3 regions of the Vibrio cortegadensis genome follow, and region 1 is predicted to be linked to each of the others. Evidence: riboswitches for the same ligand, from Rfam matches in the RefSeq annotation. Region 1 holds a riboswitch; each other region holds the start of a gene.
What was found. Region 1 has a riboswitch for thiamine pyrophosphate ahead of thiD (bifunctional hydroxymethylpyrimidine kinase/phosphomethylpyrimidine kinase). Riboswitches for the same ligand answer to the same signal wherever they lie in the genome.
Positions count from the first base shown of each region.

Region 2: linked by a shared signal. The riboswitch ahead of thiC (phosphomethylpyrimidine synthase ThiC) and the one ahead of thiD (bifunctional hydroxymethylpyrimidine kinase/phosphomethylpyrimidine kinase) in region 1 are both predicted to bind thiamine pyrophosphate.
Region 3: linked by a shared signal. The riboswitch ahead of thiB (thiamine ABC transporter substrate binding subunit) and the one ahead of thiD (bifunctional hydroxymethylpyrimidine kinase/phosphomethylpyrimidine kinase) in region 1 are both predicted to bind thiamine pyrophosphate.

Region 1 covers NZ_AP025473.1:676,691-681,989, reverse strand. Annotated here, with positions in the region: gene OCV39_RS17350 (ABC transporter ATP-binding protein) at 1-656, opposite strand, end outside; gene thiD (bifunctional hydroxymethylpyrimidine kinase/phosphomethylpyrimidine kinase) at 643-1,509, opposite strand; TPP riboswitch at 1,578-1,676, opposite strand; gene OCV39_RS17340 (sulfite exporter TauE/SafE family protein) at 1,849-2,592, shown strand; gene OCV39_RS17335 (DUF2057 family protein) at 2,728-3,399, shown strand; gene OCV39_RS17330 (GNAT family N-acetyltransferase) at 3,521-4,072, shown strand; gene OCV39_RS17325 (GntR family transcriptional regulator) at 4,301-4,672, shown strand; gene OCV39_RS17320 (ABC transporter ATP-binding protein) at 4,669-5,299, shown strand, end outside.
Region 2 covers NZ_AP025472.1:3,045,306-3,050,604, forward strand. Annotated here, with positions in the region: gene OCV39_RS14180 (HesA/MoeB/ThiF family protein) at 1-228, opposite strand, end outside; gene OCV39_RS14185 (thiamine phosphate synthase) at 222-1,559, opposite strand; gene thiC (phosphomethylpyrimidine synthase ThiC) at 1,562-3,532, opposite strand; TPP riboswitch at 3,668-3,783, opposite strand; gene OCV39_RS14195 (voltage-gated chloride channel family protein) at 3,904-5,283, opposite strand.
Region 3 covers NZ_AP025472.1:349,813-355,111, reverse strand. Annotated here, with positions in the region: gene thiP (thiamine/thiamine pyrophosphate ABC transporter permease ThiP) at 1-392, opposite strand, end outside; gene thiB (thiamine ABC transporter substrate binding subunit) at 415-1,407, opposite strand; TPP riboswitch at 1,463-1,583, opposite strand; gene OCV39_RS01650 (flavin prenyltransferase UbiX) at 1,622-2,263, opposite strand; gene mpl (UDP-N-acetylmuramate:L-alanyl-gamma-D-glutamyl-meso-diaminopimelate ligase) at 2,433-3,785, opposite strand; gene fbp (class 1 fructose-bisphosphatase) at 4,042-5,055, shown strand; gene OCV39_RS01635 (gamma-glutamylcyclotransferase family protein) at 5,182-5,299, opposite strand, start outside.

The DNA.
Region 1 (5,299 bases):
GTGATCAATACCACTGTTTTATCGGAGAGCAGCTCATATGCAAGATTTTGCAATCGATAACGAGTGACGGCATCCAACGCCGAGAAAGGTTCATCCATTAACACAATCGGTTTGTCTTGCATTAAAGTTCGAGCTAAAGCAACTCTCTGGCGCATACCACCCGATAGCTGCTGAGGCAGAAGTTGAGCCTTGCCTGCTAATCCCACTCGGTTCAGTAGATCTAGAGCTTTAGCTTGCTGATGTTCAAAGGCTGAAGATCCAAATTTATCACTCAGCAGCACATTATCTAATACCGACAGCCAAGGCATCAGCAGATCTTGCTGAGCCATATACGCAATATGACCATCAATTGCGATAGCTTGAGAGGCTTTATCGTTACCGCAGAGGTTAAGTTCACCGCGCCACTCAGCTTTACCTTCTAACAGCCCCGCAAGGTAGCGAAGTAAAGAACTTTTCCCACAACCGCTGCGCCCTAAAATACACGTCCATAACGTTGCAGGAATGCGCATGTTTAGCCCTGAAATAATGGGCTGTTCAGTATCTTGGTAACGTAAATAGCCCGATATAATGTCTAACCACTCCCCAGGTTCAACACTGAGAACCGAGCGATTAAGCGATGCTTGAGCTGGCGCGTCCTGCATATTAACGGACATCATTATGACCATCAAAGAAGTGGTGAACTGGACCATGTCCTTGGCCAATATCCAACTCATCGGCATGAGCGATGGCTAAAGATATATATTGCTTAGCCAACTTAACCGCACTGAATAGATCATTACCTTGTGCTAAATATGAAGCGATTGCCGATGATAAAGTACATCCCGTGCCATGAGTATTATGGGTATCTACTCTTTTTGCACTCAAACGCTCAACGCGATCGGAAAAGATCAGCAAATCATTACTATTCTCATCGCACTCTAGATGACCACCTTTGAGCAGTACTGAGTTCGCACCCAACTGTCGCAGATCAGCAATCATCAAGTTCATTGCATTTTCATTGGTTGGAATAGAACTACCAATCAGAGCTGCACCTTCTGGGAGGTTTGGAGTGATCACATCAGCCAGTGGAAGCAGTTCTGCTTTTAGCGTACTGATCGCTGAGTTCTCTAACAGCAAGTCTCCACTGGTCGCGACCATTACAGGGTCAACCACGACAAATTGTGGTCGATACTGCTTAATCTTTGCGGCAACGGTTTTAATGATTTCAGAATCAGCCAGCATCCCGACTTTAACAGCGACAACATTTAAATCGGTGAAAACCGCATCTAACTGAGTTTCAATATGATCAATTGGAATGGGGAAAATGGCCGAAACGCCGAGTGTATTTTGAGAAGTAATGGCCGTTATTACCGAACAGGAATAGCTGCCTGTGGCCGACATCGCTTTAATATCAGCTTGAATTCCCGCGCCACCGCCGCTATCAGAGCCTGCAATAGTCAACACAATCGGAGTGGTAGAATCAGGTAATATTTGGGAAGAGGAATGTGATGATATATGAGAATGTGACATAAAAGCTCCAAGACTAATGCAAGGAACTCTCTGGCTAAAAAACAGACGAATGTTGGGATCGATTCATCATTAGCAAGACTATAGTTCCCTACGCCAGTGTTAACTGAATCAGGTTCAACGGGTCTCGCAATTGCGATCTCAGCCTAATGGCCCCCCGACTATGTAAGCCGCGATAATAACAATTTTTCTAAAAAGGGCAATGTTTATAGCGACGAGTATCGATATAAAAGTAAAACTGACAACAACTTAACTTGTGAATAATTGCAACTCGTCGCACAATCCAGCTTCATCTCAACCACTATTTGCTCTCTGTTATAGAGGCTATTTTAGAGCTCACTTATGGATCTTATTCTCAGTCCCACTTTTTTTGCTTTAATCCTTGTTTTTATCTTTGCGGCGATTGTCCGCGGCTTCTCTGGCTTCGGTTTCACGCTTATCGCTCTGCCCTTGAGTGCTCTGTTTGTGCCTGTCATAAAACTGGTTCCGGTATTTATGCTTATCGACTGCCTAGGTAATATTCAACTGCTCCCGAAAGTCAGAAGGTCGGTGGATTGGTCTTGGGTCGCACACGTTTTTATTCCTTGCCTTGTGTTTACTCCGGTAGGGCTATTGCTGCTCACTTCGGTTGATCAGCAAACCATCATCCTAATCATCAGCGGTTTCATTTTTGCTTCTGCTTTCATGATCCAGCGCGGTTTTCAGTATTCGAAAAAGAGTCGAGTTGCTCCTCTCATTTTAGGCAGTTTAGCCGGAATCATGAATGGTGCGGCTTCCATGTCTGGCCCACCCATTGGCACTCACGCATTAGCCAGTCCATTCTCACCTATCGTGGCAAGAGCCTGTTTAATCGCTTTCTTTGTGCTAGCTGATTCGACTGCTTTTATCTCTGCGAGTGTCGCTGGCTTAGTCGATTGGAATACCGTAATTCTTACCCTTGCTCTATTACCAAGCAGCATGTTTGGCGGAGCCGTTGGAACGAAACTATTTGATAAATATGGCGCAGCAAAGTTCAAACCCGTCACTATTGGTTTATTGGTGGTCATTGCGAGTTTCAGCGTGTTACGGGTGGTGTTTAATTCTTAGTCAGGCTCTCTTGGTCAGCCTTGTGTAAATTTTTCACTTATTCGCGGCAATTTCCAAGCCTGATCATTGCATTCACTCATTTTACGAGGCAGGCTGAGAGCGATCATAAGTTATTGAAACGGAATAATATTGGATATGAACATTCTTAAGCCTATCTCAGCTGCACTTCTTATCGCCACTAGCCATTTTGCACTAGCCGACGTAACCTTAAATCTTCCTTCTGACGTCACTCTCTTAGCCGTCAATATGGAAAAGCCACAAACCTCAGGAAGTTTCTTCTCTTCGGTGACCAGTGCAACTTTAGAAGATGGACAAAACCAGATCGTTTTCCGCTTTGAGCCCTATTTTGACAAAGGGAATGAACGCAATAGTGTGAGCAGCGATGTTTATATCGTCACTTTTGATGAAGCGAATACAAAATTAGACTTTGTCCTTCCAAAATACCGAACTGAACGTGAAGCAGAACGTGAAATCGGAAACATGGAGTGGTCGTTGATCGACGAGAAAGGCGAAACCATTTCAATTAAAACCGACAAGCTGAAAAAAGACGGCATGCAACTTGGTCGTAACTATGTTCGTGAATCAGAGGATTATAACCGTGCCGGAGGCATTGCTTCTATCGGTGTTGTCACCACTGTCGTGACGCTTCCAAAAGCAAAGACAGAAACCGCGACAAAACCAGTCGTTGTAACACAAGCGGAGCAACCACAAATTGACAGTACTGCTGAAGAAATGCTGCATTTTTGGTACAGCAAAGCTGATGCTGACACCCAAGCCCGCTTTAAAGATTTCATCAATAAGAAGTAAAGTTAGCACTCAGTAAAATGCCATCAACTGTCTGTTTAATTTAAATTTTATCAAGATAGTAGAAAAATAACTGGCTTCCTGTTAGCTTGAATTATTCAATAATGAATAGTTAAGGGAAGCCATGTTTAGCCTAAAAATTGATGATGAATTAGAATTAGCACTCGTACAAGAATCCTTCGCTTCACACTATTCTGATATTGCTTGCAGCCAGAAAGAGTATTTATCTCAGTGGCTCGCTTGGCCTCCTCACTGCCAGAGTGAACAAGACTTTCGTATTTTCATTCAACGCTCTCTCCACGATTACGCTGAAGGAAAGTCCATGACTTGCGCGGTTTGGTATCAGGATCGGTTAGTCGGAAACACCAGCTTTAATAGTATTGACCATGACTTACAAAAAGTGACCATTGGTTACTGGTTGTCTCAAGATGAGCAAGGCAAGGGAATCATGAGTCGAGTGGTCAAAAAGCTAATTAGTATCGCTTTCGATGAGCTTGATATGCAAAAAATCGAGATTTCTGCTGCCGAAGGAAACAAACCGAGCCGAGCTCTGTGCGAACGTCTTGGCTTTAAGTTAGAAGGAATCATCAGCCGCAATGAAAACCTCAATGGTCGCATTGTTGATCACGCCATCTATGGGCTCAGCCGCGACCAACAACCTTCGGCTAACTACTAACCACTGAATCGCAATATTCCAGACAATAAAAGCAGAAGCCTCAAGCTTTAGGGTTCTGCTTCTTACTACTCTAAAAACTGATCAAGTTATCATCTCCCCTACACCACAGCGTTGACTCACTAACTATCTTTCTTCAAAAAATAGCTTGCAATTAAGCGTTACAGGTATAGTGTTATACTTACATATAACACCAACCAAGTTAATCACGCGATTACGCAGAGGTAAGAAATGACGGACTGGCATGATAATCAGCCAATCTTTCGTCAGTTAAGTGAAAGGATTACTGAGCAAATTCTGCAAGGTATTTGGTTAGAGGAACAACCGCTTCCATCAGTAAGAACCGTGGCGGCCGATTTAAAGATCAATCACTTAACCGTAATGAAAGGCTATCAACTCCTTGTCGATGAAGGGTTGGTCGAAAAAAGACGTGGGCAAGGGATGTTTGTCGCTTTGGGGGCATTAAAGACTTTAAAAGAGAGACAAAAATCAGATTTTTTTGAACAACAGATCCCGACGATTGCGGCAACGTTAAAACAAATTGATATGCCCTTAGATGAATTCGTACAACAGCTAAAACAGCACATGACAGGTGAAAAATGAATCCTTTAGTAAGTGTACTGCACGTTTCTAAAAGCTATGTTTCTAATAGCTATATTTCCAAGAACCCTGTATCTAAAAGCAATGCTTCTAAGAGCAGCAACAATGCACTGCACGATGTAAGCTTTGAACTGCATGCAGGACAAGTATTAGGCCTACTCGGTCACAATGGCGCAGGAAAATCGACATTAATTAATGCACTGCTTGGCGCTCACCGTTACCAAGGTGAGATCTCTGTTAATGGTTGCCATCCCATTGATCAACACGCAAAGCTTATGGAGCATCTTGCCTATATTTCTGATGTGAATGTACTGCCAGACTGGATGAGTGTGGCACAGCTACTCAAATATACATCAGGCGTACATCCAAGCTTTGATATTAAAAAAGCCAAAGCAACATTAACCAAAACAGAGATCAAACCCTCTAGCAAAATCAAAAGCCTATCAAAAGGGATGAAAGTTCAACTGCATCTCGCTGTTGTGATTGCAACCGACACCAAAGTGCTCATTCTCGACGAACCGACTCTTGGCCTTGACCTTCTCTACCGCGATACTTTTTACCGTCATTTGCTTGAATGGTTTCACGATGGTGAACGCACACTGATCATCGCGAGTCATGAAGTTTCTGAAA
Region 2 (5,299 bases), on a different replicon from region 1:
CTGTCGTTGTAAATTAGAACTCTCGACCGCATCACTATCTGCGATGACGAGTTGTCCTACCCCAGAAGCTGAGAGATAAAGGGCTGAAGCAGAACCCAAGCCACCACATCCCACAATAAGTACTGACGCTTTATTTAATTTTGATTGCCCTATTTCTTGTATCTCAGACAGTGATATCTGTCGCTGATAGCGTAAAAATTGTTGGTCAGTAAGAGAAGGACTTAGCATAAAACCTCCTCTGTACGCTCATGGTTCGCATTCATAATATTGTTGAAGTCTGCAATGGTTTCCTTTGGATTCGTTGATAGGGTTATCGCTCGAACCACCGCTAGGCTTGAAACCCCACACGACCAGACCATGTTTGCGGTCGATAAATCAATACCACCAATCGCTACTGTCGGTATACCGGACTTCTGAGAGTTGTCATTCATCTGATTAATCAAACCTTGATACAGTTTCAACCTCGTAAGGCCTTGAGGTTTAGATGGCATTTGTTTCGTCGTGGTTGGGAAAATATGCCCTAGCGCAATGTAACTTGGTGACAGTTGGCTAATTCGGAGCAGTTCATGATACCCGTGCGTGGAAACGCCTAAACACATTCCGCTTGTGGCAATCTTCTGTAAGTCGGCAGTTTCGATGTCCTCTTGTCCTAAGTGCACACCAAAAGCGCCATGCTTGATAGCCAGCTCCCAATAGTCATTGATGAATACCTGAGCCTGATATTTTTCTCCGAGTCGAATAGCTTGAACGATCTGCTCTTCTAAATCGGCCGTTGATGGGTCTTTAACTCTGAGTTGAATGGTTTTAATACCAAGTAATAGTAACTTTTCAATCCATTCGGCATTACTCACGACCGGGTACAAACCTAAACTATCTTTACTCAATGCCTTAAAAACTATAGGTGAGATAGATTGAGACTGGTGCAATGTATCAGCTTGTGATGGTTTCAGTTCAGCATTGAGCTTACTCGGCATCAAAGCAGGTACAGGAAAGCTACTAAAATCGACTGGCCATGTTTCACGTGAAACATCATAAACATCTGAATCTGTTTTTACGGAGATACTCGCTCTCGCCAGAACAAGCGCGTCTTCAATTGGAAAGCCTAAACATAACGATGTAATCAACCAAGCGAGGTGACTTTCCAAAGTAGAATGAGTTCCTTGGCTTTCATCACGCAAGTCTTTTTGTTTATCAGAAGTGATTTGACTGCGAGTTTCATCGCCACATCGCCAAATATCAACAGCATGATTTTCGTGAAAACTACCAATAAATATGACAGATGGCTTTTCGGCGAGAAGATTCGTTGCGTCAAACAACGATGGTTGCGAGTCGTAATCCAACACAAATTTGAGTATATGAGTTGCTCTTTCTTCAGCCTTCAAAGCACTCGCTAAAGCAAATTCAACATTCGTATCATCGGATAAAAGTCGGAAGGCACGAGTTTGGCTAACACCCAACTCGATATCCCCAATGCTAAACCCATGCTGTTCAGCTATCAGCAAACATCGCTGCACCTTCCCTGTTAACTCAACGTGCTGAGCAGGAATTTGCAATTTCATGCTTACTCCTCCTCCACAATCACGTTCATACTTGGTTTAGGTTGAGCTGAAGATATAGGGTGATACAACTCAGAACCTGAAGATAGAAACTCGTGTGATTTTTGACGCATGCCTTCTAAAGGATCATTCAGCATCTTGATGTCAATTGCTTGATCTGCCGCTACCTGCTTGGTGTCTTTCGCATATTCTCGGACTTCTTGAGATATCTTCATCGAGCAAAATTTAGGGCCGCACATTGAACAGAAATGCGCTACTTTTCCCGACTCTTGGGGTAAGGTTTCGTCATGAAATGCTCGTGCGGTTTCGGGATCGAGTGCTAGGTTAAACTGATCTTCCCAGCGAAATTCGAATCGAGCTTTCGATAACGCGTTATCACGAATTTGAGCCCCAGGATGCCCCTTAGCAAGATCGGCAGCATGTGCGGCAAGCTTGTAAGTAATCATCCCTGTTTTGACATCTTCTTTATTTGGTAGACCAAGGTGTTCCTTCGGGGTGACATAACAGAGCATCGCACAGCCATACCAACCTATCATTGCAGCACCAATACCTGAAGTGATGTGATCATAACCTGGTGCAATGTCAGTAGTCAGTGGCCCCAATGTATAAAATGGCGCTTCATGACAGTGCTCCAATTGCACGTCCATATTCTCTTTAATCATGTGCATTGGAATGTGTCCGGGGCCTTCAATAATTACTTGTACATCGTATTCCCATGCAACTTTAGTTAACTCACCTAATGTTTTTAATTCAGAGAACTGTGCTTCATCATTTGCATCAGCGATAGAACCCGGTCGTAAACCATCTCCGAGAGAAAGAGCAACATCGTACTTGGCGCAAATCTCGCAAATTTCACGAAAATGAGTATAGAGGAAACTCTCCTGATGATGCGCTAAACACCACTTAGCGATGATTGAACCACCGCGCGAAACAATGCCTGTAACACGTTTAGCGGTCATAGGCACATAACGAAGAAGCAAACCCGCATGGATGGTGAAGTAATCAACGCCCTGCTCAGCTTGCTCAATTAATGTATCCCGCATCACCTCCCAATTAAGGTTTTCAGCAATGCCATTCACTTTTTCTAGCGCTTGGTACATTGGAACGGTGCCAATAGGTACAGGGCTGTTTCTTAGTATCCATTCACGTGTCTCATGAATGTTTCGACCAGTGGAGAGATCCATGACAGTATCAGCCCCCCATCGAGTTGCCCAAATCAGTTTTTCAACTTCTTCTTCTATCGATGAACTCACTGATGAGTTACCTATATTGGCGTTTACCTTAACAAGAAAGTTTCGACCAATGATCATTGGCTCGGATTCTGGGTGGTTGATATTTGAAGGAATAATCGCTCGACCTTCAGCAACCTCTTTACGCACAAATTCAGGTGTGATTTCTTTGGGTAAGTTAGCACCAAAGCTGTGCCCTGCATGTTGGTGATTTAACTGGCCATCAGAGAATTTCTGTCGGCCCATGTTTTCTCGAATCGCAATGAATTCCATCTCTGGGGTGATAATGCCTTTACGTGCGTAATGCAATTGTGTCACACACTGGTTTGCTGCGGCACGGCGTATACTTGGCAAGTTCCCATATCTCAGATCATTCAGTGTTTCATCTTCTAGTCGCCCTTTCGAGTAGACTGAACTAACACCTTCTAAGAGCTCAGTATCAGCACGCTCTTCTATCCACGCATCTCTTACCTTAGGTAGACCAGAATAGACATTCACATTATGGCTTGAGTCAGTGTATGAACCTGACGTGTCATAAACTTGTATAGGCTCGTTCGATGCATACAGCGGAGACTCCTTCGAACCTCCAATGAGGCTGTCCGCAAGAGATATTTCTCGCATAGGTACACGGATGTCTGGACGCGATCCGTTGATGTATGTTTTTTTTGAGTTGGGATATGGCTGAACAGATAGTGAAGCAATGTTTGATTTCGCATTAAGACGCGATGTTTTTCGACTTGACGACATAGCAAATTCCTCGTAATAACTGGGATAATTGCTTGTCGGATTGTGTAGCAAGAGGCCATAGTTTCAAGGCTCATATTGCAGATTATCAATATATTTAGAAATATAAGAAGTATGCAATACAACTCTCAACCTAAGGTTAGGTTTTCTCTTGTTCCCTTCGTAGGTATTAACCTAATCAGGTTCCACGGATCCCGCATTGCGGTCTCAGCTCGTACTTTATGTGTAAGTACTAAGCACTCCGACAAGTTCCATTCAATATCTTTAATTAAATATTGAGCAGTCGGAGTATAGGGAATCCATGGGCTAATTGAAATGAAGAACACACCACAACAGCTAGTGTCACTAGAAAATGTGATGTGTTCCACGTGAAACTATTTTTTTCGATTCGCTAACGTCTTACTCAGACGTTTTAAGTGAGACGATTTATGCTCACGATATGAACCAATTTTATTCGACCCATCATGATCTCTACCGTGTTTTAATGTCTTTGAAACGGCGACACGCTGTGATGAATAGATACCAGTATGGCCACTAAAATAATATGCTGTATAGCATGCAAGGGCAAAATAAGGCAGATACTCACCACCAAACAGCTCAACACCCATAATTGTGCAGGCTAAAGGAGTATTCGTCGCAGCCGCAAAAACAGCTAAGAAGCCCAAAGCAGCGAACAGGTCCACAGGCGCTCCCATGACCCACGCAAGAAAGTTACCTAATGTAGCTCCAACAAAGAACAGCGGAGTAACTTCCCCACCTTTATAACCCGCAGCGAGTGTGATTGCTGTAAGTAATAATTTAACTATCCAGCTATACCACTCAGCCCCTCCTGCTGAGAAAGCAGAGGTAATACTGACACCACCTTCGCGACTAGGATAGACACCAATACCAATATAGTCATAGTTCCCCAACAACTGCGCTAGAATAATGACAATGACCCCACCGACAACAACGATAAGGTAAGGGTTCTTTAACACCGCATTGAACAAATCTTTCAACCCGTGAGTCAACTCTCCAAATAAGTATCCTGCCAATCCAAACCCAACAGATGCAATGATAACTTTGCCCATAAGCACGATATCAATATCGATATTATGACCAAAGAGTGTGCTCACTTGATCAAAGCTAATCAAGTAATGAGTATGGTGAGCTCCCCAAGCGGATGCCACAACATTCGCTAATATTGCCGCTAGTAACGCTGGTATTATCGCATTGAATTTAATTCGCCCAATAAATAGAACTTCTAGAGCAAAAATCGCTCCTGTAAACGGAGTTCCAAAAATTGATGCAAAACCAGCAGCGACACCCGCTGTAAGCATCATTTTTCTATCTTGTTCAGACAGCTTAAATACTTTAGATAACCAATCAGTCGTTGCTCCACCGATTTGAACAGCCGTCCCTTCACGGCCTGCAGAGCCACCAAAGAGATGCGTAATAACAGTAGTAAATAGGACAAGTGGTCCCATTCTAACCGGTACGCCTTCACCTGCTTGATGAATCTCATCCATGATAAGGTTATTACCTCCAGCGGAGTTCTTTCCCCAGTTTCGGTAGCTATAAACGATAGCTAAGCCTGAAATAGGCAGTAAATAAATCAACCAGGGGTTATCAATTCGTGCGAGCGTCGCCTCACTTAACAACCATAAAAAAAAGGCATTGAATGAACCGACAAGCAAAGCAACAGGAAGAACGAGGAGTGACCAGCGTAATACTTGATATAAATTTTGAGGATTTCGACTAAGTGGGTGTGACATATTATTTATCTTTTAA
Region 3 (5,299 bases), on a different replicon from region 1:
AGGCCGTAAATAGAAAACGGTAATTGATGTTCAAACCACGCAAATAAGCTGGCAAGCAAACCACTATTTCCATAAATCGCCAATAAGCCAAATACCCCCACTAGCACTGGTAACACCAATGTTGACGCGAATAATTTGAGTAATAATGAACGACCAAAAAACTGGCGACGAAACAGAGCGTGCGCCACAGGAATAGCAAAACCGACACTCAGTAACGTTGAGAGCCCGGCTTGATAAAAGCTAAATTTGGTCACATGACGATAATAGGGATCAGACCAAACACTAGAAAGCTCTAGCGAAGGCGCATACTGAAAAAGTGCAGCCAGAGCACAAAGAACAAAGGTCGCGATAACTATCGCGACCCATAATCCAACTTTAGGAACTGAATTCATTAATTCTATTGACTAATTAGTATTAAAAAGTGAGCGCATGTTGCCATTCACGGATCCAAGGCTTACGCATTTCAGCCACCTCTTCTGCACTGAAGCTTAATGCTTGCTTTGGTAAAGAGAGTGTTTCAAACCCTTTTGGCAAGGCGACATTTGTAACTGGGTACATCCAGTTCCCGGTAGGCATGACCGATTGGAAGTCATCACTTAAAATGAAATTCATGAACTCATTCGCCAGCTTTTCATTGTTCGAGCCCTTCACTTTTGCCGCGACTTCAACTTGAGTGTAATGCCCTTCTGCAAAATCCGCTGTCGCATACTTCGTCTCATTTTCAGCAATAATATGGTAAGCCGGAGAGGTCGTATAAGAGAGCACTAAATCAGACTCGCCCTCTAAGAACATCGAGTAAGCTTCAGACCAACCTTTCGTTACTGTGACCGTTTTCTTAGCCAATTTTTTCCATGCATCACTCGCATTGTCGCCATAAACAGACTTCATCCACAGCATCAAACCTTGGCCCGGAGTTGAAGTTCGTGGGTCTTGATAAATCACTTTCAAGTCATCACGTTCTTCCACCAGCTCTTTCAAGCTTTTCGGTGGATTGGCCAATTTCTCAGTGTTGTATACAAAGGCAAAGTAACCGAAGTCATAAGGAACAAACGTCGTATCTGTCCAACCTTTTGGCAAAGCAACAGAAGAGGTATCAACGTGATGCTCGGTCAATAAACCGGTTTTCTTCGCTTCTACCATTAAGTTGTTGTCCAAACCCAATACGATATCCGCTTTGGTATTTGAGCCTTCAAGACGCAGACGATTTAAGATCGACACACCATCATCAAGGGCGACAAAATTCACATCACAACCACATTTAGATTCAAATGCTTTCTCAACAGCCGGACCCGGGCCCCACTCTGATGCAAAAGAGTCATAAGTATAAATAGTCAGTGTGTTATCAGCGGCAGACGCCGAAAAAGAGGTGATGGTAGCAAGTGCTACTGCGGTTAGAGTGGTTTTCACTGTTCGCTTTCCTTGTAGTAGGTACGACACAGGACTTGAGGGAGGAATACGAAAAGGTTGCTCCAAACTCAATTCCTACGCCGGCATTATCCGGTTCAGGTTTACGGGTCCCAAGCAGATGCTTGATCTCAGCTGATCATCCACAAAATGAATGACTGGCCCCCCGATGAGTAAGTCGAATTGTAATGGTAATTAGATCAATAAGCCATAAGGATCAAGATTCAGGCTTCACAACTCGCTGATCATAACCCCAACGAGGCACTAAACCTTGTTCAATACCAAGATGATCAAGCACTCGTGCCACCATGAAATCGATGAGATCTTCAATGGTTTTAGGTTGATGATAAAAACCTGGAGCCGCAGGCATGATAGTGACACCCATGGTCGAAAGCTTATGCATATTTTCTAAATGCAGAGTTGAAAATGGGGTTTCACGCACCACCAACAACAGTTGCCCACGCTCTTTCATCACCACATCTGCTGCTCTTTCTATCAGATTATCAGACATTCCATGTGCAATCGCGGCCACGCTTCCTGCTGAACAAGGGCATACCACCATTTTTTTAGGTGCCGCAGAACCCGATGCAACTGGAGAGAACCAGTCATCTTTGCCACATACGGTTAGCTTTTCCGCATCGCAATTCAAATGCTTTACTAGCGCTGTTTTTGCAGCATCAGGTCCACTAGGAAGCTTGAGATCGTGCTCTGTCGCCATAACCACTCGCGCAGCCGAAGAGATCAATAAATAGACGTGATAATCCGCCGCAAGTAAACACTCTAGCAATCTTAATCCGTAAGGCGCACCAGACGCGCCAGTGAATGCAAGGGTGATGGTTTTCGAGTCACAAGGTGCCATAACTATCCCATACTAAACTCATATGGATCAGCCAAAAGCGAATCCATGAGTAAATTTAATGATGGCGAAGAATACTCGCCTACGGCTATTTCATCAATAAGAGTGTCATTCCTACTCTACCAATCATAGCTACTTAACAAATGCTGCTTAACAAATAGGAGCAGACGAATTAAACAGACAATGCAGCAATCAACTTGTCGTGTATCCCTTCAAAGCCACCATTACTCATCACTAGAATTTGATCGCCCGGCTTAGCTTCAGCGGCAATTTTAGCCACAAACTCCGACATCTCAGCGCTGGTAAAAGCAGGTTGAATGCACTGCTCAGCCACATCTTGAACCGACCACGCGATATTATCCGGTTGATATAGATAAACGGAATCCGCTTTTGCTAACGAGGCGGCGAGTGTTTCTTTGTGTACGCCTCGCTTCATGGTTGCTGAACGTGGCTCTAATACCGCAATAATTTTACTGTCACCCACTTTGTTACGCAGGCCGCCCAACGTCAGTTCAATCGCGGTTGGGTGGTGTGCAAAATCGTCATATACGGTGACTCCATTGATCTCCCCTTTTAGCTCTAAACGGCGTTTAGTATTGATAAACTTGGCCAAAGATTCGCACGCAAGATCAGGGGTAACGCCGACATGTCTCGCCGCGGCAATCGCCATTAGGGCATTATCGACATTATGATCGCCAACAAGATCCCACTTAACACGGCCGGCTAACCCACCTTGGAAAAGCACATTAAATTCCGATCCGTCGTTAACGATTTTCTCGGCTTGCCACTCTCCGCCTAGGCCACTGCTCTCTTGTTCGCTCCAGCAACCACGATCAAGTACGTCATGAATCGCAGCATCTTGTTTTGGTGAGAAAATACGCCCATTGCTCGGAACGGTTCTCACTAAGTGGTGGAATTGACGCTTGATCGCCTCTAGATCATCAAAAATATCCGCATGATCAAACTCTAAGTTATTCATCACTAAGGTTCTTGGGTGGTAGTGGACAAACTTAGAGCGCTTATCAAAAAAGGCACTGTCGTACTCATCCGCTTCAACCACAAAAAACATGCTTTCGCCTAAGCGAGCTGATTGATCAAAGTTACCTAATACACCACCGACTAAAAAACCCGGAGCGTAACCACAATCTTCTAAGATCCACGCCAACATGCTCGACGTGGTCGTTTTTCCGTGCGTACCAGAGACAGCCAATACCCAACGATCATGCAATAAGAACTCTTGTAACCATTGAGGCCCAGAGGTGTACCTTAAGTTGTTGTCTAATACATATTCGACACAAGGATTACCACGGCTCATCGCATTACCGATCACCACTAAATCTGGACGGGGCTCCAATTGAGCAGGGTCAAACCCTTCGATTATTTCCACACCTTGAGATTCGAGCAAAGTGCTCATTGGAGGATAAACATTGGCATCGCAACCAGTGACCTTGTGGCCTAATTGACGGGCTAAAATGGCAGCGCCACCCATGAAGGTACCGCAAATACCCAAGATATGAATATGCATAATTCTCTTCCAAAAATAGACAAAACGAAACTAACTCATTTCTTACCATGAATAGACGGGGAAAAGCGAGATTGTTTGCAAAACTTCTGAGCTCGACATTTGAAGTGAGATCTGTGTCGGTTACTTCATTACCATTAATAAGATCCAACATTTACACTATTTGTTAGATGCTTAGGTCGTAAAGTCCATCAAGAGGCAATCGCTTACGCATCGAAAAAAATCCCCCACATGATTCAGAGAACGTTAAGGAAATAACATGTCTGATTTACGCACCCTTGGTGAGTTTATTGTTGCAAAGCAAGCTGACTTCCCCCACGCAAGCGGTGATCTTTCGTCTCTTTTATCTTCAATTCGTCTTGCTGCTAAAATTGTAAACCGCGAAATTAATAAAGCAGGATTAGTTGATAGTATTACTGGTGCTGTCGGCACTGAAAACGTCCAAGGTGAAGAGCAACAAAAACTCGATCTTTACGCGAACGATAAATTTAAAGCGGCGCTAGAAGCCCGCGATCAAGTTTGTGGTGTCGCCAGTGAAGAAGAAGATGAAGCGGTTGCTTTTAATAAAGAACTAAACAAAAACGCTAAATACGTCGTATTGATGGATCCGCTAGACGGCTCTTCAAATATTGATGTGAACGTATCTGTTGGAACTATTTTCTCGATTTATCGCCGAGTATCTCCAATCGGAACACCACCGACTCAAGAAGATTTCTTACAGCCAGGCAACAAACAAGTGGCTGCAGGTTACGTCATTTACGGTTCATCAACCATGTTGGTTTACACCACAGGTAAAGGCGTAAATGGTTTCACTTACGATCCATCGCTAGGCACTTTCTGTCTATCTCATGAAAACATGATGATCCCAGATAATGGTAAGATCTATTCGATCAATGAAGGCAACTATATTCGCTTCCCAACAGGCGTTAAAAAATATATTAAGTTTTGCCAAGAAGATGTGCCAGAAGATGGTCGCCCATACACCTCTCGCTACATTGGTTCATTAGTCGCAGACTTTCACCGCAACCTGCTTAAGGGCGGAATTTACATGTACCCAAGCACACAAAGCCATCCGAAAGGTAAGCTACGTTTGCTGTATGAGTGCAACCCAATCGCTTTCATCATGGAGCAAGCTGGCGGTCTAGCATCTGATGGCGTTAATCGCATCATGGACCTAAAACCAACAGAACTGCATGAACGTGTGCCTTTCTTTGTTGGCTCCCCAAGCATGGTTAACAAAGTTGAAGAGTTTCTTGAGTTAAACCAAGACTAACTTTTGATAGATTGATCTTCTGTCAGTATCAACGAAAAGTAGACATCAAAGCGCTGATTAATTCAGCGCTTTTTTATTTAAAGAGAAAGGCAAAATTAAAGAGAAAAACAGCCCATCAGTTTTTACTTAACGCAGGCACCAATCTCCTGATTCTATCGGTTTACGCAGCTGGCGAGTATCTTGATAGAGGTAGGCCCATGCCAACCCAAAAGGTGTATTGATTGATTCTCTTCGATACTCAATA